DNA from 3 places in the Dyella sp. 333MFSha genome. Region 1 is predicted to be linked to each of the others. Evidence: predicted binding sites of a transcription regulator. Region 1 holds the regulator's gene; each other region holds the start of a gene.
The links. The regulator HrcA, encoded in region 1, represses chaperone genes, less so after heat shock. The targets are predictions, from matches to a motif close to TTNGCACTCNNNNNNNNNGAGTGCNAA.

Region 1 (7,661 bases):
TTGAACTTCTCGATCGCAGTCGGATCGTCCGGATTGCGGTCGGGGTGGTACTTCATCGCCACGCGACGGAAGGTCGTTTTGAGGTCGCCCTCGGTCACGGTGCGCTCGACACCGAGAATTTCGTAGTAGTCGCGCTTGCTGCTCATTACACGCTTGCTTTCCCTGGACGGACGAACGCGCCGAGAGGTTTCCCTTCGACGCGATCATACCGGTTAACCGTTGTCACACCGCGGGCGCCGGGCCCGCGGTGTGCCGTTGCTCTACAGGACGAAATTACTTCTTCTCGTCCTTGACCTCGGTGAACTCGGCGTCCACCACGTCGTCCGGCTGAGCCGAGCCGCCGCCCGGTGCGGACTGCTGCGCGGTGTCCTGCGTGCCGCCACTGGACTGAGCCGCGGCGGACAGCGCCTGAGCGACCTGCTCCAGGTTGGTGATCTTCGCCTCGATGGCGTCCTTGTCTTCGCCGGTCAGCGCCTTCTCGAGTTCCGACACCGCGCCGTCGATGCTGGCGAGCTGCTCGGCCGGGATCTTGCCGCCGTGCTCCTTGAGCTGGCTGCGCGTGGCATGGACGAGCTGGTCGCCCTTGTTACGCGTCTGCACCAGGTCGTGGAACTTACGGTCTTCTTCGCGGTTGGCTTCCGCGTCGGCGACCATGCGTGCGACTTCGTCATCCGACAGACCCGAACCGGCCTTGATCTCGATCTTCTGCTCCTTGCCGGTGTCCTTGTCCTTCGCGGACACGTGCAGGATGCCGTTGGCGTCGATGTCGAAGGTCACTTCGATCTGCGGCTGACCGCGCGGTGCCGAACGGATGCCGGAGAGGTCGAACTTGCCCAGCGACTTGTTCGCATTGGCACGCTCGCGCTCGCCCTGCAGCACGTGCACGGTCACGGCGGTCTGGTTGTCGTCGGCGGTCGAGAAGGTCTGCGAGGCCTTGGTCGGCACCGTGGTGTTCTTCTCGATGAGCTTGGTCATCACGCCGCCCATCGTCTCGATACCGAGCGACAGCGGGGTCACGTCGAGCAGCAGAACGTCCTTGACCGTACCGCCCAGCACGCCGCCCTGAATCGCGGCGCCGACGGCGACGGCTTCATCCGGGTTGACGTCCTTGCGCGCTTCCTTGCCGAAGAAGTCCTTGACGGCTTCCTGGACCTTGGGCATGCGGGTCTGACCACCGACGAGGATCACCTCGTTGATGTCGGAGATCTTCAGGCCGGCATCGTTCAGCGCCGTGCGGCACGGATCGATGGTGCCCTTGACCAGGTCTTCCACCAGCGACTCCAGCTTGGCGCGGGTCAGCTTGATGTTCAGATGCTTCGGACCCGTCGCATCGGCCGTGACGTACGGCAGGTTGACGTCGGTCTGGTGCGCGGACGAGAGCTCGATCTTGGCGCGCTCGGCGGCGTCCTTCAGACGCTGCAGGGCGAGCTGATCCTTGCGCAGGTCGATGCCCTGCTCCTTCTTGAACTCTTCCACGAGGTAATCGATGACGCGGTTGTCGAAATCTTCGCCGCCGAGGAAGGTGTTGCCGTTGGTCGAGAGCACTTCGAACTGCTTCTCGCCGTCGACGTTGGCGATTTCGATGATGGACACGTCGAACGTGCCGCCGCCCAGATCGTACACGGCGATCTTGCGGTCGGCCGTCGAGGTCTTGTCCAGACCGTAAGCCAGCGCGGCAGCGGTAGGCTCGTTGATGATGCGCTTGACCTCGAGGCCCGCGATCTTGCCGGCGTCCTTGGTGGCCTGGCGCTGGCTGTCGTTGAAGTAGGCCGGCACGGTGATGACGGCCTCGGTCACGGCCTCGCCAAGGAAATCCTCGGCGGTCTTCTTCATCTTCATGAGGACCTTCGCGGACACTTCCTGCGGGGCCATCTTCTTGCCATCGGCCGTCTGCACCCATGCGTCGCCGTTATCGTGCGCGACGATGCCGTACGGAACCAGTTTTAGGTCCTTCTGAACTTCGGCGTCGGTGAACTTGCGGCCGATGAGGCGCTTCACCGCGTAGAAGGTGTTCTTGGGGTTGGTGACGCTCTGACGCTTGGCCGGCGCACCCACCAGGACTTCGTTGTCCTTGGTGAAAGCGACGATGGACGGCGTGGTGCGATCGCCCTCAGCGTTTTCGATAACGCGCGCGGTCGAACCTTCCATCACTGCGACGCAGGAGTTGGTCGTACCGAGGTCGATGCCGATGATCTTGGCCATTGAAGTTGCTCCGTATTTCTAAGCGGCCCCCGCGGCCGCGACTGGTTTGGAAAATGGGGGTGTGCCCCATCGATTCAATATCTGGTGAGACTCCCCGCGGCGCGAAACCGACGCCGGACGGGGTTTGGTTCAGTTGTCGCGAACCACCGCCACGAGAGCCGGACGCAACAGGCGGTCGTTCAGCACGAACCCCTTCTGCACCACGGCCACCACGGTGTTCGGCGCGTGCTCGTTCGATTCGACCGAGCTGATCGCCTGGTGATGCTCCGGGTTGAACGGCTGGTGCAGCGGGTCGACGACCGACAGGCCGTTGGCCTGGGTCACCTTCTCCAGCTGCTTCAGCGACATTTCCAGTCCCTCGCGCAGCGTCTTCGCGTCGGCCGTCTGATTGGCCAGGCCCAGCGCGATGCCGTCGTACACCGGCAGCAGGTCGCCCAGCAGCTTCTCGTTGGCGAAACGGCGGGCCTGGTCGAGGTCACGCTGCATGCGGCGGCGCTGGTTCTCGATCTCCGCCTTCTCGCGCAGGACCGTCTCGCGGGCCTGGGCCAGCTCGACTTCCATCGCGGCAAGCTGGGCGTTCAGCGCGTCGAGCTCGGACTGTGCGCCGTTCTCGTCGACACCGCCGTCCTGCGCCTGATCCGGCGCATGGGGATCGTTGTTCTGCATGGTTACTCCAAATGTCAGCTTCACGGCCCTCCGTCGGGAAGGGCCGAACATTCGCGGGAAATACTAAACCCGCCTCCCGTGCCGGTTTATGAGGTCGCCGCGGCGCGATTCAAGGCGTCACTGAGCAGTCCGGCCGTGGCTTGTACCACGGGAATCACCCGCTCATATGCCATACGCGTCGGTCCAATAACTCCGATCGCGCCCAGCATCCGGCCGCTGGTGCCGTAGGTAGCGGTGACGATACTGCACCCGTCGAGGGCGGAAAAACCGGATTCCTCGCCGATGAACAGGCGCACGCCGGGCGCCTGGACGCACATTTCCATCAGCTGAAGCAGATCGCGCTTCTGCTGGAAGGCGTCGAAGAGGTCGCGAAGCCGCTCGATATCGGCCAGCTCCGAGTACCCCATGAGATTGGTCTGACCGCTCACCAGCACGTCGTCCGCATCCTCGACGGGGGTGAACGACGCGGTGGCCAGCTCCACCACGCTGGCCAGCTGGCGATTGAGCTCGCCCCCGGCCTCGCGCAGTTCGGTGGCGAGGTGCGCCCGGATGTCCGCCAGACGGAAGCCGGCGAACTGAGCGTTGAGATAGTTGGCCGCCTGCTCCAGCTCCGTGGCGTCCAGCGGCCTGGCCAGCTGAACCACCCGGTTCTGCACCTGGTTGTCCGAGAACACAAGGATCACGAGGACCCGGGCATCGGGCAGATTGACGAAATCGATGTGGCGCAGCGGGAAATCGCCCTGGCGCGGCACCGTGACCACGCCGGCGAAGCGGGTCATCGCCGAAAGCAGGTTCGAGACATTGCCCAGCAGGTCGCGCGTGGTCGTCTGATGCGGTGGCAGCCCGCCCTGCAGGCGGGCCATGTCGTCGCGCGGCAACGGCTTCAGTTCGAGCAGGCTGTCGACGAACAGACGAAGGCCGCGCGGCGTCGGAATACGCCCCGCCGAGGTGTGGGGCGATGCCACGAGGCCCGCTTCTTCCAGGTCCGCCATGATGTTGCGGATGGTCGCCGGACTCACTTCCAGGCCGGACGAACGCGCCAGCGTGCGTGAGCCCACCGGCTCACCGTCGGAAAGGTATTGCGATATGAGGGTCCGCAGCAGCCGGCGCGCTCGTGCATCGATGTCGTGACCGGAGAACGGATTCATGCGCCTGGCTGGTGTGGGAAAGGGGTTGGAAGCTCGCGCTATCAATAAGGTCTCGCCGCCTCGCTTGCAAGTCTCGGCTTATGCGACTCGCCTCCCGCTACAATCGGCGCGATTCCATCCGCCGCCTGGTCCTCATGCTCACGTCGCTCTACGTCCGCCAGTTCGCCGTCGTCGAAGAAGCCGAGATCGCCTTCGGTCCGGGCCTCACCGTGGTCAGCGGCGAGACCGGCGCGGGCAAGTCCCTGCTGGTGGATGCCCTGATGCTGCTGGCGGGCGCCCGCGCGGACAGCGGCATGGTCCGGGCCGGCAGCGACCGCGCCGAGCTGGCCGCCGAATTCGACCTCACCGGCCTGCCCGAAGCCACCGAGTGGCTCCGCCAGGAAGAACTGGACGATGGCGAGACCTGCCAGCTGCGTCGGGTGATCCGCACCGAAGGCAGCTCGCGCGGCTGGATCAACGGCCGCCCGGCCAGCCTCGCCCAGATGTCGGCGCTGGCCTCGCTGATCGTCGAGATCCACGGCCAGCACGAGCACCAGGCCCTGCTTTCGCGCCAGCATCAGATGGCTTTGCTAGACGCCTACGCGGGCAACGAGGTCTTGCAGACGAGCGTCCGCGACACGGCCAAAGCCTGGCGCGACGCCGTGGCGCGCATTCGTACGCTGTCCGGCGGCGATGACCGCGAGCGCCAGATCGAGCTGCTCGCCCACGAACTGGAAGAACTCGACCGCTGGGCCCTCGCGCCCGCCGCGCTCGAAGACCTCGAAGCCCAGCATCGCCGGCTGGCCAATGCCGGCCGGCTGGCCGAGGGCGCCAATGGCGTCGTTGAAATCCTCGACGGCGAAAGCGAATTCGCTGTCGGCCGCGCCCTGTTGCGCGCCCATGCCGAGGTGTCGCGCCTGGCCGAGCTGGACGCCTCGCTCGTCCCGACCCTGGAGCTGCTCGACAGCGCCCAGATTCAGGTCGGCGAGGCCGTCGACGGCCTCAGCCGCTACGCGCAGGATGTCGAACTGGATCCCGAACGGCTCGCCGAGGTGGACACCCACCTCACGCACCTTCACGACCTCGCCCGCCGCTACCGCCTGCCCATCGAGGAACTGACGGCCAAGGCCGAGGAAGTCCGCGAGCGCCTTGCCGAACTGGAAGGCGCCGGGGATGCGCTCGACCGTCTGGGTCGCGAGCGCGATCGTCTGCGCAAGGCATGGGATGACGCGGCGTCGTCGCTGTCGAAAGCCCGCGCCGACGCCGCCGGTCGACTCGGCGGCACGGTGGCCGCGTTGATGGGTGAGCTGGGCATGGGCGGTGGCCGTCTCGAAGTGTCGCTCGAGCCGGCCGAGGGCGACGACCCGGATCCGCAGGGCCGCGAGCGCTGCGAACTGCTGGTCAGCGCCAACCCCGGCCAGCCGCCACGCCCGTTGCGCAAGGTGGCCTCGGGTGGCGAACTCGCCCGCATCAGTCTGGCGATCGAAGTCGCGACGCTGGGCAACGACAACATCGGCTGCATGATCTTCGACGAAGTGGACACCGGCATCGGCGGTGCCGTCGCCGAGGTGGTCGGCCAGAAGCTGCGCGCGCTGGGCGAGAAGGTGCAGGTACTCTGCGTCACCCACCTGCCGCAGGTGGCGGCGCAAGGTCACTCACACCTGCGCGTGGCCAAGGAGAGCGACGGCGATTCGACCCGTACGCGTATCCATCCGCTGGATGCATCCGGCCGTCGTGACGAGCTGTCGCGCATGCTGGGTGGCGTCGAGATTACGAAGGAGACGCGGGCGCACGCGAAGAAAATGCTGGATCGGGCTCAGGGGTGACCGTCAGGTCCTGATGAGCCCCCGCTCCTGAGCCATCCGATAAAGGTCCAGCTCCGACCCGGCATTGAGCTTGTTCATCACCGCCGCCCGGTGGATGTAAATCGTCTTCTGCCCGATCCCCAGTTCCGCCGCGACCTGTTTCGGCGCGCGCCCGGCCGCGAGTAAGAGGAATACCTCCCGCTCACGCGCCGTCAGACGACTGAACGGATCCAGATCCGCCGAAGGCCGTCCCGAGCGCCGCTGCCGCAGATCCGAACTGAGATATTGCTCACCGCTAAGCACCGAACGCACCGCGGCGACAAGTTCCTCGGGCGCGACACCCTTGGTCACATAGCCGCGCGCACCGCGACGCAACGCCTCGGAAACGTAAGGTTCGCCGTCGTGCATGCTCAGCACGACGATCTTCATCCCGGGCGAAATGCTCGCGAGATGCTCGATCAGCGGGAGGCCGCTACCGTCGGGAAGCGACAGATCCACCGCCACCAGGTCGGGGCGATGCTGGGTGACCGCATCGACAGCCTCGTCGGCATTGCGGGCTTCGGCAACGACGTCCAGATCGGGTTCAAGCTCGATGAGTCGCTTGAAACCCTCACGGACGATGGCATGGTCATCTACAAGAGCGATTCTTGGCATGCACAGAATGTAACAGGCAATCCCGACGCGTGCGTATGGGCGACGCCGAGCGTCGGGCCGGCACATCCGCCGTGTAACATTCGGGCATGCGACTACACGCGCCTTCCCGATTCGCCGGTCCCCTGCTAGCGCTCGCCTACGCGGCGATCTGGATCATGCTCTGGCCTACCGAGCAGCCCTACTGGGTACTGCCGTTTGGCCTGCGCTTCGGTGCGCTGCTACTCACCCGCACCCGCAACTGGTTCTGGATCCTCGGAGCGGAACTCGCCGGCAGCATGATCTGCGAATGGCGCAGCGGCCTGCCCATCGGCGGCGCCGGCTTTCTGCTCGGCGACGCGCCGGAGCCCCTGATGGTGGCCGCGTGCCTGTGGCTGCTTCGCCGCGCCCACCTGCACGCCAGCCTGGGCACCCCGGAAGACGTCGCCCGCCTGCTGCTCTCGGCGATGGTGACGGCCACGGTCGCCACCGCCGGCAACGCCGCCATGATGGCCTCGCTGCACCCGGCCGCGCCGGTCGAGATGCTGGGCACCACCTTCGGCAGCGACCTGCTCGGTAACTACCTCGGTGTTCTGCTGGTCGTGCCGGTGATGATCCTCGTCTTTCGCGAGCGCCCCACGCAGTCGTCCATGGCCGAGCTCCTGCTCGACGGCCTGCTCGTCATGCTGCCCTCGCTGGCCATCCTGATCACCCTGGCCGAGTATTCTCCGCAGCCGCAGTTCGCCCGCGTGCTGTCACTGGCACCGGTGCTCTTCTTCGCCTTCCGTCATGGCTGGCGTGGCGCGGGCCTGGCCATGCTCATCACCAGCGTGGGCCTGAATGTCACCGAAGACATGATCGGCCGCGGCGCGCCCACGGCGGCGGCCCATCTGTTCCTTGCCGTGGCCGGCACCGGCACGCTGATGCTCGGCGCAGCCACCGACGCGCTTCGCCGCAGCAGCGAGCGCGTCGCCCAGCAGAACACCCACCTCGCCGCCGCCAACCAGCGCCTGGATCAGCTGGCCCGTCAGCTGCGCGACGCCGCCCGCGGCAACCTGCAGGCGGAGGAAAACCTGCGCCGACACATGGCCGCCGAGCTGCATGACGAACTCGGACAGAACCTCACCGCGATCCAGACCCACCTGAAACTGGCACAGGCGCGGCTAGGCAGCGCGGGCATGGAGGACATCGGTAAATCCATCAACGGCATCCTTGGGCACATGCGCAAGGC
Region 2 (7,661 bases), on a different contig from region 1:
GCGCTCGTCGACGACAAGGTGTCATCGACATCGTCGAGCCCGTTGACGTCGCGAAACACGATACGCAGCGCCTCCGCGTGCCGGAAACGGCGCAGCATCGCCATGCAGCGATCTTCGTCGGCGGGCAGATCGAGCGAGGTGGCGCGCGTGCTCGCGTCGGCATTGCCGCGCAGTCGCTCCAGTCCCGCTGGCGCAAGCAACTCGGGCTGACGTCGCAGGACATCGAAAGCGAAGTCCGAGGCGAGAAGCGTGCGGCGGATACGCTCGGCGACGCCCGCGTCATCGTGCAAGGGGATGCGCGCGGCACGACACGCCGCCATCACGTCGGCGTAGCGGTGGTCGATCAGGGCGCGGAGCTCGGGACTTTCGCGCGGTGTTGGCGTGGAAGCATTCATGAGGCGGTCATTGTGCCCGAGACGAGGCCTGTGGCGGCCGGGTGAGAGGATTCAGATTTTTCTTACGAATCATGACCTTTTTCGTCGCGACATGGCGCATCCGCCTGACAACCGGTTCATGTCCGTTGCGTTACAGTCCCTACCCCCTCGCTGACAGGGGCGTGACAAGAGGACGTTATGACTGTCAATTCAACGCGTTGGCGTGACATCGCCGGACGGGTCGCCTTGCCGCTCCTGCTCGCGGTCGCGTTCGTCCTCTATACCGGGTTCCTCGATGGGAATCCCGGCGTCGCCAGCAGCGCCTGGGCCGACCGCCCGTGGCACCTGTTCGCCAACGCCTTGCCGGGGCTCATGCTCGCCTTTCTGCTTCTGGTGCTGACCCGACGGGCGTGGCTGTCGTTCGGCGTCGCGTTCATGGTGCAGGGCGCCGTGCTCGCGGTGAGCGCCATCAAGATGAAGAATCTCGGCTCGCCATTGTTACCTGCGGATTTCCGCATGGTGGGTCAGCTGAAGAATGGTGGCCTGCACCTGCTCGGCGGTTACCTGCCCTCGAGCCCCCTGCCGTATTTCGCGATCCTCGGCACCATCGGCCTCATCGCGATCGTCGCCCGGTTCGAGCCGGCGCTGTTCGCGCGCCGCACGCACGGGCGTCGACTGATCACCGGGCTTACCCTTTTTGCATTGATCGGCACGCTACTCGCGGGCGTTCCCGCGTGGTCGAAGATGTACAACAAGGACCGGCTTGGCATGCAGCCGTGGTCGGCCGCGTCCAACGCGGGCTACAACGGCGTCGTGACCACGATCATGCAGTTCCGCCTGCAGAACGCGGGCAAGAAGGAGAAAGCGGATCCCGCCGAGGCCGAGCAATTCATCGCCGCGACCGGCGGCGACCTGCGCCAGCACATGGCGGAGGCCGCCACCAATGGCCGACAAACGCCTGATATCGTGATCGTGCAGAGCGAGTCCTTCTTTGATCCCAGCGTCATCAGGGGCATCGAGCAGGAGGACTTCGCGCCCAACCTGCATCGCCTGGCCGAGCATGCCAGCACGGGCCAGCTGCACGTACCGACCTTTGGCGGCGGCACCATCCGCACCGAATTCGAAGTCCTGACCGGCTTGTCGCTGCGCTACTTCCCGACCATGCAATTCCCGTATCTGCAGATGCAGGCCGGTGTCATGCCGGGCATGGTTCGCGTACTGCGCTCGCACGGCTACGAAACCATCGCCGTGCATGGCAACGACGCCGGCTTCTGGAACCGCACGGCCGCCTTCAGATCGCTGGGTTTCGATCGCTTCGTTTCGCAGCCCGATTTCCCGAAGGGCTTCCGCAAGGACGGCGAATACATGGCCGACAGCGCCATGACCGACGAAATCATGAGCCAGCTGAAGAACGACGGGCCGCCCCGGTTCGTCTTCGCCATCAGCATGGAGGCGCATGGGCCCTACGACAAGTCGGTGAACATCGACACGAAGGAGCGCGACGCCATTCCCGTGCCGGATGGCATCAGCGATGATGCCAAGCTGCAGCTGCGCAATTACATCTATCACATGCGTCACGCGGACGCCGAGCTCGGACGCCTCGCCGAGCTCCTGAAGCAGCGCGAGCGTCCGACGCTCCTGCTGTTTTACGGCGACCACCTGCCCGCATTGACCGAGACTTACGCCAAGGCCGGCTTCACGAACGGTCGCGACATGCTGACTCAGACCGTGCCGTACATTCTGATCGACGCACACGAGGACGGCCCCGCTCCGGTAAAGACCGATCTGGCATCGTGGATGCTGCCGGGGAAACTGCTGGAACAGGCTGGCGTGCATGACGATGCGTACTTTGCGCTGACGCAGGTCGTCGGTGGACAACTGGCGGCCCTGACACACGCACCCGATGCGAGGGAAGCGCCTGAAGACGCCGGCCTGAAATTCACCGACACCTCGATGCGCAACGTCGCGTTGCTGCGCATGAAGCGGAAACTCGACCCCCTGGTGGCGAAATACGCGCAGCCCGATCCGAACCTGGTCGCTCGTCAGGCCAGTGAAGCCGAAGAAGCCGCGGCGTCCGGCGCGGGACAATAGGCCGCCGCTGAAGGTTTCGTGCGCAAAAATGGCATACGTAGCTATTTGTCATTCAAATAGCGCCTGCGTCACAAAATACCTGTCACCGCACTGTTAGCGTGGCTCTGCACTCGTCGTAGTGCAAAGGAGCCTGGGGGACGCACGTCGATCATCCGGTCGGCGGCACATGGACGATATCCTTCCAACGCAGGAGTCGTACGCATGAAGAGGTTCGCTTCAATCGGCAGGGTTGTGGCGCGCGCGGGCATCATCGCGGCCATGTTCTCCGTAACGCTGAGCGCCAGCGCGGCGGATACGTCGCAGGCAGCGCCTACGCTTCAACTCACCCGCGTCGGCGCCATGCCGGCCACCGCGAAGCCCGCGGGCGTTCCGGACGATTACGTCGTCACACCCAATGGTTATTTCTCACCCGACTGCGTCGCCACCGTGCATGCAGGCGATCAGCTTCAGAAAAACGGTCTGATTAAACGTGCCTCGGGCATGACGGAGAAAGCCGCTACCTGCGGCAAGGCCAATTTCACGTTGCAGGGCGAACGCGTCGAAGCGGACGGCCGCCATACGCTACGGTCCGCGGCGACGCCGCCACCGGCGCAGAGCGGCTGGGTGCAGTCAGCAAACTACGCGAGCAGCACGCCCATCGGTCGCATCGTGGCCACGTGGACGGTGCCCAGTGCGCCGACGACGCAGAGCGACCAGGTGATCTATTTCTTCCCCGGCCTCGAACAGTTGCCCAACGTGCAGTCCATCCTTCAGCCCGTACTTGGCTGGAACGGTTACGGCGACAAGGCGTGGACGCTGGCGAGCTGGAACTGCTGTGTCGACGGCACGACGTTCCACAGCGATCCGATACCGGCAAGCGCAGGTGACAACGTCGTGGGCGATACGTACTCCACATGCGCGGCGGGCGAAGCCTGTTCGACGTGGAAGATCGACTCGCGCAACACGACCACGGGCCAGACCAGCTCGCTGACGACCAATCCGTATGCGGATCTGACCTGGGTCTTTGGTGGTGTGCTCGAGGTGTACAGCGTCGCGACGTGCGGGCAGTATCCCGGAGGACCGATCACCTTCCATGACATCGAGGTCTACGACCGCAACAACCAGCGCGTAGCGTCACCGCCGTGGCAGGGTAGCGATACGTCGGGCATCGATCCGCAGTGCAATTACGGACTGAGCACGACGCCGACATCGGCGACCATCGCGTACTGAACCGCCAACGGCGCTGACTCACATCGAAGCAAAAAAAAGAGGCCCCGCAAGCGGGGCCTCTTTCGTACAGCGAGCCGGAAGGCGGGGACTTAGAAGTCCATGCCACCCATGCCGCCCATGCCACCCGGGGCACCGTGGCCGGCGCCGTCGTCCTTCTTCGGCACTTCGGTCACGGCCGCTTCGGTCGTGATGATCGAGCCGGCGACCGAGGCCGCGAACTGCAGGGCCGAACGCGTGACCTTGGTCGGGTCCAGGATGCCGAAGGCGATCATGTCACCGAACTCACCGGTGGCGGCGTTGTAACCGAAGTTACCTTCACCGGCCTTGACCTGGTTGACGATGACCGACGCTTCTTCACCGGCGTTGGTGACGATGGCGCGCAGCGGAGCCTCGAGCGTGCGACGGGTGATCGCGATGCCGAGATCCTGGTCCGTGTTCTTGCCCTTGAGGCCTTCGAGCGCCTTGAGTGCACGGATCAGGGCGACGCCGCCGCCCGGGACCACGCCTTCTTCGACGGCTGCGCGCGTGGCGTGCAGGGCGTCTTCGACGCGGGCCTTCTTTTCCTTCATCTCGACTTCCGTCGCCGCGCCGACCTTGATGACGGCAACACCGCCGGCAAGCTTGGCAACGCGCTCCTGCAGCTTCTCACGGTCATAATCCGACGAGGTCTCTTCGATCTGCGCCTTGATCTGCTTGATGCGCGACTGGATGCCTTCGGCATCGCCGGCACCGTCGATGATCGTGGTGTTTTCCTTCGTGATCACGACGCGCTTGGCGCGACCCAGGTCGTTGATGGTGGCCTTGTCCAGAGCCAGACCCACTTCCTCGGAGATGACCGTGCCGCCCGTCAGCTGGGCGATGTCTTCCAGGATGGCCTTGCGACGATCGCCGAAACCCGGCGCCTTGACGGCGGCGACCTTGACGATGCCACGGATCGTGTTGACGACGAGCGTGGCCAGGGCTTCGCCCTCGACTTCCTCGGCGACGATCAGCAGCGGCTTGGCGGCCTTGGCGACAGCCTCGAGCACCGGGAGCAGCTCACGGACGTTCGAGATCTTCTTGTCGTGGATGAGGATGAACGGGTCGTCCAGCTCAACCTGCTGCGACTGCTGGTTGTTGATGAAGTACGGCGACAGGTAGCCGCGATCGAACTGCATGCCTTCGACGACGTCGAGTTCGTTCTCGAGGCCCGAACCTTCTTCGACCGTGATCACGCCTTCCTTGCCGACCTTGCCCATCGCCGTGGCGATGATGTCACCGATGTTGGCATCGGAGTTGGCCGAGATCGTACCGACCTGGGCGATCGCCTTGTCGTCGGCGGTCGGGTTGGACAGCTTCTTCAGCTCGCCGACGGCGGCCGAGACGGCCTGGTCGATACCGCGCTTGAGGTCCATCGGGTTGATGCCGGCGGCAACGGCCTTGAGGCCTTCCTGGATGAACGCCTGGGCGAGGACGGTCGCGGTCGTGGTGCCGTCACCGGCCACGTCGGAGGTCTTCGAGGCGGCTTCCTTCACGATCTGCGCGCCGATGTTCTCGTACTTGTCGGCGAGCTCGATTTCCTTCGCGACCGAGACGCCGTCCTTGGTGACGGTCGGGACGCCGAAGCTCTTCTCGAGCACGACGTTGCGGCCCTTCGGACCCAGGGTGACCTTCACCGCGTTGGCGAGGGTGTTGACACCCTTCAGCATGCGGGCGCGGACGTCTTCGCCGAAGCGGACTTCTTTAGATGCCATGATCGTTGAATCCTTGAATAGTTAGGTAGAGAAAGTCGGGAGAACGGGGCGAGCCGGGGCTCAGCCTTCCAGAACCGCCACGATGTCGTCTTCCTTCAGGAAGACCAGCTCTTCGCCGTCGACCTTGATTTCCTGACCGGCGTACTTGCCGAACAGGACCACGTCGCCTTCCTTCACGCCCATGGGGCGGAGCTGGCCGCTGGCGAGCAGCAGGCCGGTACCGGCGGCGATGACCTTGCCGCGGGTGGGCTTTTCGGTGGCGCTGTCGGGGATGACGATGCCACCGGCCGAGACGCGCTCTTCTTCGAGACGCTTGACGATGACGCGATCGTGCAGCGGGCGCAGTTTGCTCATGACTTCTCCAAACATGTGTTTGACGGGAAAGGAATTTAGGCCACCCTGTTAGCACTTGCCCAGGGTGAGTGCCAGAATTTTAGCCAGAACAGCCCCGGGATCGGAAGAACTATCTGGATGGTCGACAGATGGCGGCGGCGGCGAACCGTTCAAGGGCCGCGGTGCAAAAAAGCATCCCGCGCCGATGCAAGCCAGCTGGAGTTTGCCCGGTCATAATGACCAACGCCTTACTGGAGAGCCCCATGTCGCCGCTATCCCGCCTCGCGCGGAACCTCGTCGCCTCCCTCGGCCTGTTGCTCGCCGTTTCCCCGGCCTTCGCGCAGGATCCCGAAGACGACCTGCTGCCGGTCACCCAGGCCTTCCATCTCACCTCCGACGCGAGCCAGCCCGGTTCGGTCAGGCTGCACTGGACCATCGCGCCCGACTATTACCTCTACCGCGGCCGGATCAGGATCAAGGCGGCGGACGCCGGCGCCACGCTGGGCCAGCCGACCCTCCCGGACGGCCTCAAAAAGCACGACGAATACCTCGGCGACGTGGAGATCTACCACGGCGAGATCGAGGCGACCGTGCCCTATACGCTCGCCGACGCCGCGACGAAGACGCTCGCGCTCGACGTCCAGTACCAGGGCTGCCACGAGGTCGAGCCGAAGATCTGCTACCCGCCGAACACCGAGCACCTGAAGCTCACGATCGGTGGCCCGTCGACCATCCCGGCCGCGGCACCCGCCAGCGCGCCGCCAGCCGCTGCCGGCGGCGCTTCGCTGCTGGGGGCGCCGGCTTCGCTGCCGGGTACCGAAGCCCAGGCACTGCCCGCCGATCAGGCCTTCCGTTTCGAGGCGCTGGTCAAGGGCGGCGACAGCCTGCTGCTGCGCTGGACGATGCCGAAGGACTATTACCTCTACCGCGACAAGACCGAACTCAAGGTGGTCTCGCCGGCCGGCGTCAGCGCGGGCGAGCCCGACTGGCCTAGTGGCACCGCCCATCACGATGAGCACTTCGGCGACACCATCGTCTATTTCGACCAGGTCGAAGTGCCGGTGCCGCTTACCGGCGCGGGCAAGAGCGGCAAGGTCGATGTCGACGTGGCCTATCAGGGCTGCCTCGAGAACGGCATCTGCTACCCGGTAATGACCCGCCGGGTCAGCGTCGATCTCGCCACCCACGCGGCCACGATCGGCGGCGCCACCGAGGCGCCTCCGGCCAGCGCCCCGGCCGAGGTGGCGCCCACCCCGCGGCCAGCCGGCCTGACGCGCGCCGCCTCCGATGCGCCGGTCGGCTTCATCGCCGCGATCGGACTCGCCCTGCTGGGCGGCCTGGTGCTCAACCTCATGCCCTGCGTCCTGCCCGTACTGTCGCTGAAGGCGATCACGGTGCTGGAGAGTGGCGAAAGCCCCGCTGCCGCGCGCAAGCACGCGCTCTGGTACACCGCCGGCGTGCTCGTCGCCTTCGCCGCGCTCGGCGTGATCATCGTCGGCATCCGTGCCGCCGGCCACGGGATCCAGTGGGGCGCCCAGTTCCAGCAGCCGGTCGCCATCGGCCTGCTGGTCTACGTCATGCTCGCCGTGGGCCTGTCGATGTCGGGCGTGTTCGAGATCGGCGGTTCGCTGGGCAACATCGGCAGCGGCCTCGCCTCGCGCTCCGGCGCCTCGGGCGATTTCTTCACGGGCGTGCTGGCCGTGGTGGTCGCCAGCCCGTGCACCGCGCCGTTCATGGGTTCGGCTATCGCCTTCGCCTTCGCGGCACCGGTGGCGATCGCCTTCCTGATCTTCCTGGCACTCGGCCTGGGCCTTGCCCTGCCCTTCCTGCTCATCGGCTTCGTGCCGGCCGTCGCCCGCCTGTTGCCGCGCCCCGGCCGCTGGATGGAAACGCTGAAGCAGGCACTGGCCTTCCCGATGTA
Region 3 (7,661 bases), on a different contig from region 1:
GAAGGGAGAGGGTTCGCGACTGGAGGGGACAAGCGGTGTCCCGGCGAACTCCTAGAGCCTAGCATCGCGTGAGGCGCGGCGTAAAGCGCCTCACGCGGCGGCGTGGGTGAAACGGGGAATTCAGAGGGACTTTTCGATGAACTGGGTCAGCTGACCCTTGCCGACGGCGCCGATCTGGGTGCCGGCGACCTTGCCGTCCTTGAAGATCATCAGGGTCGGGATGCCGCGGACGCCGAACTGGCGGGGCGTCTGCTGGTTTTCGTCGATGTTGATCTTGACGATTTTCAGTTTGCCTTCGTACTCGCCGGCCAGTTCATCGAGCACCGGAGCGATCGACTTGCACGGGCCGCACCACTCGGCCCAGAAATCGAGCAGGACCGGGGTGTCGGAATCGAGGACTTCCTGCTGGAAGGCAGAGTCGCTCGTATGGGTGATCTTTTCGCTCACCGTGATCTCCAGAATGGGGGTAATAGGGGGTTGACGACCGTGACGCCTGCATCGGCTACACTAAGGAGCCTCATGTCGCGGGTCCAACCGGAACCGAAGGTCTTGGCCATTGCAGCCGCTGGCCCTCATTCCAACGCAACTAGGGGCGCGATTCAAGCGATTCAAGGGCGCCGACGGGATGGTTTCCGTTGACATAGGTGAAAAGGTTAATCGTTTCAAGCCTCTTCACCTATGCCAGCGGGAACCCTCGGGTCGCGCGCCGCCGCCTCCGGCCATCGTGCGCCGGGCGCGTCGTCTGGCCGCCGGACTGACACCTGGCCGCCCCCGACTCTCCCGTGACGCCGGCCGGATCACCCACCGTCCCGAGGCCCGCCCGGCCGCCGGGATGCCGTCGCGCCTCCGCGCGACGAGACGCCAGGCCATTCATACCTATGTCCCAAACCGTTCTCACCGATGTCTTCTACGAAAACCTCGACCTTCATCCGCTTCTCCATCAGGGCCTTGCCGCCGCCGGCATCACCCGCTGCACGCCCATCCAGGCGCTGACCCTGCCGCTCGCCCTGACGGGCCGTGACGTAGCGGGTCAGGCGCAGACGGGCACGGGCAAGACCTTCGCCTTCCTGGTCGCCCTGATGGACCGCCTGCTGAAGCATCCGGCCGCGCCCAACCGCCGCGACGCGGATCCGCGCGCCCTGATCATCGCGCCGACGCGCGAACTGGCCATCCAGATCGAGAAGGACTTCCAGACCATCGGCAAGGCCACCGGTCTGCGCAGCGCGCTCATCTACGGCGGCGTCGATTACGACAAGCAGCGCCAGCAGCTGCGCGACGGCTGCGACATCATCATCGCCACGCCGGGTCGCCTGCTCGACTACCACAAGCAGGACGTGTTCGGCTTCGGCTCGGTCGAAGTCATGGTCATCGACGAAGCCGACCGCATGTTCGACCTTGGTTTCATCAAGGACGTCCGCTTCATCTTCCGCCGCCTGCCGGCCCGCGAGCAGCGTCAGGTGCTGCTGTTTTCCGCCACGCTGAGCCATCGCGTGCTGGAGCTGGCCTACGAGCACATGCACGAGGCCGAAAAGCTGGTCGTCGAGACGGAAAACGTCACCGCCGACCGCGTCCGCCAGGTCGTCTACTTCCCGTCCAAGGAAGAGAAGATGCCGCTGCTGCTCAACCTGCTCGAAGAGACCAAGGCCGAGCGCAGCATCATCTTCGTCAACACCAAGGCCGCCGCCGAGCGCATCACCGATCGTCTCAAGCGCCACAACTTCCGTGTCGGCGCCATCTCGGGCGACGTGCCGCAGGTCAAGCGCCAGAAGCTGCTGCAGCGTTTCCAGGACGGCCAGATCGACATGCTCGTGGCGACCGACGTCGCCGCGCGCGGTCTGCATATTCCCGCCGTCAGTCACGTCTTCAATTACGACCTGCCGCAGGATGCCGAGGACTACGTGCACCGCATCGGCCGTACGGCCCGCCTGGGCGCTGAAGGCGACGCGATCAGCTTCGCCTGCGACCTCTACGCGATGGGCCTTCCGGACATCGAGACGTACATCAACCAGAAGATTCCGACCGCCTCGATCGAAGCGAAGATGCTGGTGATGCCGGCGCCGCGCCCGCGCGCCGACGGCGTGCAGGACGAAGTCGAGGATCCGAACGATACGGGCGGTCACATCCCGACGCGCGGCGCACCGCCGGAGAAGGGCGGTCGTGGCGGTCGGGAGGGTGGTCGTGGCGGTTCCCGCTCGGGCGAGCGCTCCGGCAGCCGCGAGCGTCGCCCGCGCCCGCCGCGCGAGGACACCCCGGTCGGTGGCTTCACCGCCGCCTCCACGGAGGTCCCGGTAAAGACCGTGATCGTTGCCGAGTCGGTCGAGGAGCTGCCGCCCGCTGCCGAGGCCATCGCTGCCGATGGCGCCCCGAAGAAGCGTCGCCGCCGTCGCGGTGGTCGTGGCCGCGGCGCGCGCGAAGGCGTGGAGAACGTCGAGGGTAGCGGCGCCACCGATCAGGCCGCAGGCCCGAAGGCAGCCGCCCCGTCGCGTCACGCGGATGGTCAGTCGCGTCAGGGCAGCCGCCCGTCGCGTCAGGTCGCAGCGAACCGCCCGACCGCTGCCGCTGCCGCTCCGGCGCCTGCACCGCATACGCATGAGAAGGTCGGTTTCTTCCGCCGCATCGGCCGGCTGTTCGGCGGTCGGTAAACCCACGACCGGTAGGAGCGCGCCCCGCGCGCGAAAAGCCAACGAAGCAATGAAGCGGCACCCCATCACCGCTTCGTAGGCCTTTCGCGCCCCGCGCGCGCTCCTGCATCCCGTCCGGCACATGCCCGGCACGTTCCACCCCGCACAACCCACCCGACATCCCTTATCCTCTGGGGTCCAACGGGCCAACAGGTAATGCGGTGATCGGTTTCGATCTGGTGAGCAAACGATACGAGGGCGGTCACCAGGCCCTTACCGATGTATCGTTCCAGGTCGCGGCCGGTGAAATGGCCTTCGTTACCGGGCATTCCGGCGCCGGCAAGAGCACCCTGCTCAAGTTGCTGGCTATGATCGAACGGCCGACCAACGGCGTCGTCACCCTCGACGGCCAGAAACTCAATACGGTCCGCTCGTCGGATATCCCGCGCATCCGCCGCAAGCTGGGCATGGTCTTTCAGGATCACCGCCTGCTCCTGGATCGCACGGTCTTCGCCAATGTCGAACTGCCGCTGGTGATCGCCGGCGTGGCGCCGGCCGACCGGTCGCGTCGCGTGCGCGCCGCTCTGGAAAAGGTCGGCCTGCTCAGCTACGAAAAACAGCTGCCCGAGGCGCTGTCCACGGGTGAGCAGCAGCGCGTCGGTATCGCGCGCGCGATCGTCGCGAAGCCGGCGGTCCTGATTGCCGACGAACCGACGGGCAACCTCGATCCACAGCTGGCCATGGAAATCATGACCCTCTTTGCGGAATTCCAGCAGGTCGGCACGGCCGTCCTCGTGGCCAGCCACGACCTCATGCTGATCAAGCGAATGAAGAAGCGGGTGGTCGTACTCGATCACGGCAAGCTGGTGGCCGACGTGCCTGCGACGGAGGTCGTATGAATACCGTTCGCGAATCCCGTCGTCCGCCGGAGCCGCCGAAGACCCAGCGCAGCGAAGGGCGCAAGGTCGGCGCCTGGCGCGAGCATCACGCCTGGAGCCTGTCGATCAGCTGGCGCCGTCTGGCGGCCCGGCCGCTCAGCACGTTGCTGACCGTCGCCGTCATGGGCGTGGCCCTGGCTCTGCCGCTCGCGTTCTACCTCCTGCTCGGCAACGTCGAGCGTATGGGCGACGCGCTGGGCCGCAACCAGTCGATCAGCGCCTTCATGAAGCCGGGCCAGAACGCGGCCATGGCGGAAACCGCCGCCTCCGCGCTGCGCGGGCGCCCGGAAGTGGCGGACGTCGTCGTTCGCACGCCCAAAGACGGGCTCGATGAGCTCGCCGAAGTCCAGGGGTTTTCCGGCTCCCTGCAGTCCCTCGACGTCAATCCGCTCCCATACGTCCTCTCGGTCCAGCCCCGGCCGGGTCTGGCGGCTGACGATGCCGGACGCCTGGTCGATGCGATGAAGGCCACGCCGGGCGTCGACATGGTTCAGGACACCGGCGCATGGCGACAGCGTCTCGATGCGCTGCTTGGCGTGGGTACACGGGCGGTGAGTCTGCTGGCGGCCTTACTGGGTATCGCGGCCCTTCTGGTGGTCGGCAACACCATTCGTGTCGATATCCAGAGCCGCAGCGCGGAGATCGGTGTGCTGCTGCTTATCGGTGCCAGCCGTCCCTTCGTTCGCCGTCCTTATCTCTACGCGGGCATCTGGCTCGGGTTTCTTGCCGGCGTTCTGGCCGTGGTGCTGGCTGTCGTGCTCGAACTTGCGATGGCCGGCCCGGTGGGACGTCTTGCGGCCGCGTACGATGGCAGTGTGAGCTTCGGCGGGTTGCCCGCGTGGTTGTTGCTTTCGGTACCCGTCGCCGCCGCGTTGCTCGGCTGGCTGGGTGCCCGTCTGGTGAGTGCACGACAGATCCGTCGCGCCGCGGCGGTCTAGACAAGGGGATTTGGGGTGGCGACTCACATCGGTTCAGGCGTTGCCGGCGCGGCGCCGCGGATTCTCCTGGTCGACGGCTCCAAGGTCGTCCGCCAGCTGATTTCGCGCGTGGTCAGCGCCGAGGTGCCGGGCGTCGAGATCGTGGGCGTCTCCACCGGCGCGGAGGCGCAAGCCGAACTGCAGCGAGGGGTCTTCGACTTCGTCACCGTGGCGCTGCGGCTGCCCGACATGGACGGGCTGGACATCGCACGCTTCGTGCGCGAATCCGCGCCGCAGATCTACATGCCGATCGTCGTCGTCTCCGGTGACGTGGAAGAGCGTCTTCATCGCCGGGAACTCGGCGAGTTCGTCACCGACTACTTCGACAAGTCACTGGGCTTCGGCGCGCTGGCCGAATTCATCCGTGGCTACGTGCGCCCGGAAGGCGGTGCCGAGGGCGAGGTGCTGTACGTCGAGGACAGTCGTGTGGTCGCCCTGGCCACGCGCCGCATGATGGAAAAGTACGGCCTGACGGTGCACCACGTGATCAGTGCCGAAGACGCCATCGTATACCTGCACGAGGCGAAGGCCCGCGGCGACATGGGCGCCGACATCGTTCTTACCGACGTCAGCCTCAAGGGTGAACTCACCGGTGGCGATCTCGTGGAACGTATCCGCAACGAGTTCGGCTACGGCAAGGGGCAGCTGCCCACGCTGATCATGACCGGCGACGAAAACCCCGCGAACCAGGCCGCGTTGCTGCGCGCCGGCGCGAACGATCTCGTCGAGAAGCCGGTGGAAGAAAAGTTGCTGATCACGAAGCTGTTGTTCCAGTTGCGGGTGGCGCTACACCTGCGCGAAAGGGCGGAAGGTTGAACGAGCGGGTCAAGCTGGAAACATCGTGGAAGGAGCGGATCGGCGATTACCTCGATCGTCCGGAGATGCTGGCGCTGTCGGCATTTCTGCGCGACGAGAAGGCGGCGGGGAAGGTCATCTACCCGCCCGGTCCCGAGATCTTCAATGCGTTCGCGCACACGCCTTTCGATCGCGTACGCGTCGTGATCCTCGGCCAGGATCCGTACCACGGTCCCGGACAGGCGCACGGCCTGAGCTTTTCGGTGCGGCCCGGCGTCCGCGTGCCGCCCTCGCTGCAAAACATGTTCAAGGAGATCGAGGCCAGCTTCGGTATACCGCGCCCCGACCACGGATGCCTCACACCCTGGGCCGATCAGGGTGTGCTGTTGCTCAACGCCGTGCTTACGGTGGAAGCGGGACAGGCCGCATCGCACCAGGGCAAGGGATGGGAAGGATTTACCGATGCGGCGATCGACGCCCTCAACCGCGAGCGCGAGGGCCTGGTCTTCCTGCTTTGGGGTAGCCATGCCCAGAAGAAGGGCCAGCTGATCGACGCCAGGCGCCACAAGATTCTGCGCAGCGTGCATCCGTCGCCGCTGTCGGCGCATCGCGGTTTTCTGGGCTGCGGGCACTTCGCCGACACGAACGCGTACCTCGAATCACGCGGGGAGGCGCCGATCGACTGGTCGCTGCCGCCAAAGGCCGCTTTGGTCTCCGCCCTTTAAAGTCAGCTTCAAGCCCCAACAACTGTAGCAACGGCGGACACATAGCCGCCGTCGACGCCTTCGGCGCCGCGTTTTCGCGGCCGGGGAGCCGTCTGCCTCCTGAACACCCCGGCACCGACTCTGGACAGGCCGGGGGTATTTCTGTACCATAGCGTACAGTTAACCGATGAACTTCGGGCTGACTTAGCACTCTCACATCGGGACTGCTAATCTGCATACAGACTTTCAGGAGGTTCCACACATGTCCCAAGCACTCGTTACCCGTAACTACGGGCTCCCGAGCGTCGTCGGCAGTCTGGATTCCTACATCTCGGCGGTTCATCGCATCCCGGTGCTCAGCCTTGACGAGGAGCAGTCGCTGGCGCGCCGCTTCCGTGACGACGCCGATCTTGACGCCGCCAAGCAGCTCGTTATGTCCCACCTGCGTTTCGTGGTCCATGTGGCCCGCGGCTATAACGGCTACGGCCTGCAGCTGTCGGACCTCATCCAGGAAGGCAACATCGGCCTGATGAAGGCGGTCAAGCGTTTCGACCCGGATCAGGGCGTTCGCCTGGTGAGCTTCGCGGTGCACTGGATCCGTGCCGAGATGCACGAGTTCATCCTGCGCAACTGGCGCATCGTGAAGGTCGCCACGACCAAGGCGCAGCGCAAGCTGTTCTTCAACCTGCGCAAGAGCAAGAAGCGCCTGGGCTGGATGAATGCCGAAGAAGTCCGTGTCGTCGCTCACGACCTGGGTGTCCCGGAAGCCACCGTCCGCGAGATGGAATCGCGTCTGTCGGGTCGTGACGTGGGCTTCGAAGCCCCGGCCGATGCCGATGACGACGACAAGCCGGCACCGGCCGCCTTCCTCGTCGACGAAGGCGCCGACCCGTACGACAACCTCGCCGAGGAAGACGCGAGCAACAACCAGATGGGCGCGCTGTCGTCGGCGCTCGGCAACCTGGATGCCCGCTCGCGCGACATCATCCAGCGTCGCTGGCTGGCGGAAGACAACAAGGCCACGCTGCAGGATCTTGCGGACGAGTACGGTGTTTCCGCCGAGCGTATCCGTCAGATCGAAGCGAATGCCATGAAGAAGATGCGCGTCGCCATCGCGGCCTGAGTGCCCCGTTCGGCGTAAGATCCGGAGCGGCCCCCTCGTGGGGCCGTTTTCCGTTGCCCCTTTGAGTCAGGAGTCGAAGCGGATGCCCAGGGCACTGGTCATCGAAGACGATGAAGTCACCGCCCGCGACATCGTCGCGGAGCTGAGCGCGCACGGCCTGACGGCCGAGTGGGTGGCCAATGGCCGCGACGGGCTGACCCGCGCGCTGGCCGATGGCTACGACATCATCACTCTCGACCGCATGCTTCCCGGCATGGACGGTATCGACATCGTGTCCGCGCTGCGTGAGCGACGTATCGATACGCCTGTGCTGATGATCAGCGCGCTGTCCGATGTCGACGAACGCGTGCGCGGTCTGCGCGCCGGCGGCGACGATTATCTGACCAAGCCGTTTTCACCGGACGAACTGGCCGCGCGAGCGGAAGTGCTGCTGCGTCGTCGCCGGCCCGCCGCCAACGAAACCCGCCTGCGTGTCGCCGACCTCGAACTCGACCTGGTCAGGC

Region 2: a site for HrcA is predicted at 5,810-5,836, ahead of BLT40_RS09520 (co-chaperone GroES). Genes of this name have one in related genera too.
Region 3: a site for HrcA is predicted at 6,240-6,266, ahead of rpoH (RNA polymerase sigma factor RpoH). Genes of this name have one in related genera too.

The regions. Positions count from the first base shown of each region.
Region 1 covers NZ_FNBR01000001.1:737,345-745,005, reverse strand. The annotation lists gene dnaJ (molecular chaperone DnaJ) at 1-146, opposite strand, end outside; gene dnaK (molecular chaperone DnaK) at 274-2,202, opposite strand; gene grpE (nucleotide exchange factor GrpE) at 2,332-2,868, opposite strand; gene hrcA (heat-inducible transcriptional repressor HrcA) at 2,955-4,016, opposite strand; gene recN (DNA repair protein RecN) at 4,151-5,821, shown strand; gene BLT40_RS03405 (response regulator transcription factor) at 5,825-6,454, opposite strand; gene BLT40_RS03400 (MASE1 domain-containing sensor histidine kinase) at 6,541-7,661, shown strand, end outside.
Region 2 covers NZ_FNBR01000002.1:484,108-491,768, forward strand. The annotation lists gene glnE (bifunctional [glutamate--ammonia ligase]-adenylyl-L-tyrosine phosphorylase/[glutamate--ammonia-ligase] adenylyltransferase) at 1-395, opposite strand, end outside; gene BLT40_RS09505 (LTA synthase family protein) at 573-2,465, shown strand; gene BLT40_RS20605 (hypothetical protein) at 2,667-3,674, shown strand; gene groL (chaperonin GroEL) at 3,764-5,407, opposite strand; gene BLT40_RS09520 (co-chaperone GroES) at 5,468-5,761, opposite strand; gene BLT40_RS09525 (protein-disulfide reductase DsbD family protein) at 6,004-7,661, shown strand, end outside.
Region 3 covers NZ_FNBR01000002.1:667,099-674,759, reverse strand. The annotation lists gene trxA (thioredoxin TrxA) at 121-447, opposite strand; gene BLT40_RS10320 (DEAD/DEAH box helicase) at 879-2,642, shown strand; gene ftsE (cell division ATP-binding protein FtsE) at 2,843-3,520, shown strand; gene ftsX (permease-like cell division protein FtsX) at 3,517-4,497, shown strand; gene BLT40_RS10305 (response regulator) at 4,513-5,352, shown strand; gene ung (uracil-DNA glycosylase) at 5,349-6,056, shown strand; gene rpoH (RNA polymerase sigma factor RpoH) at 6,298-7,158, shown strand; gene BLT40_RS10290 (response regulator transcription factor) at 7,241-7,661, shown strand, end outside.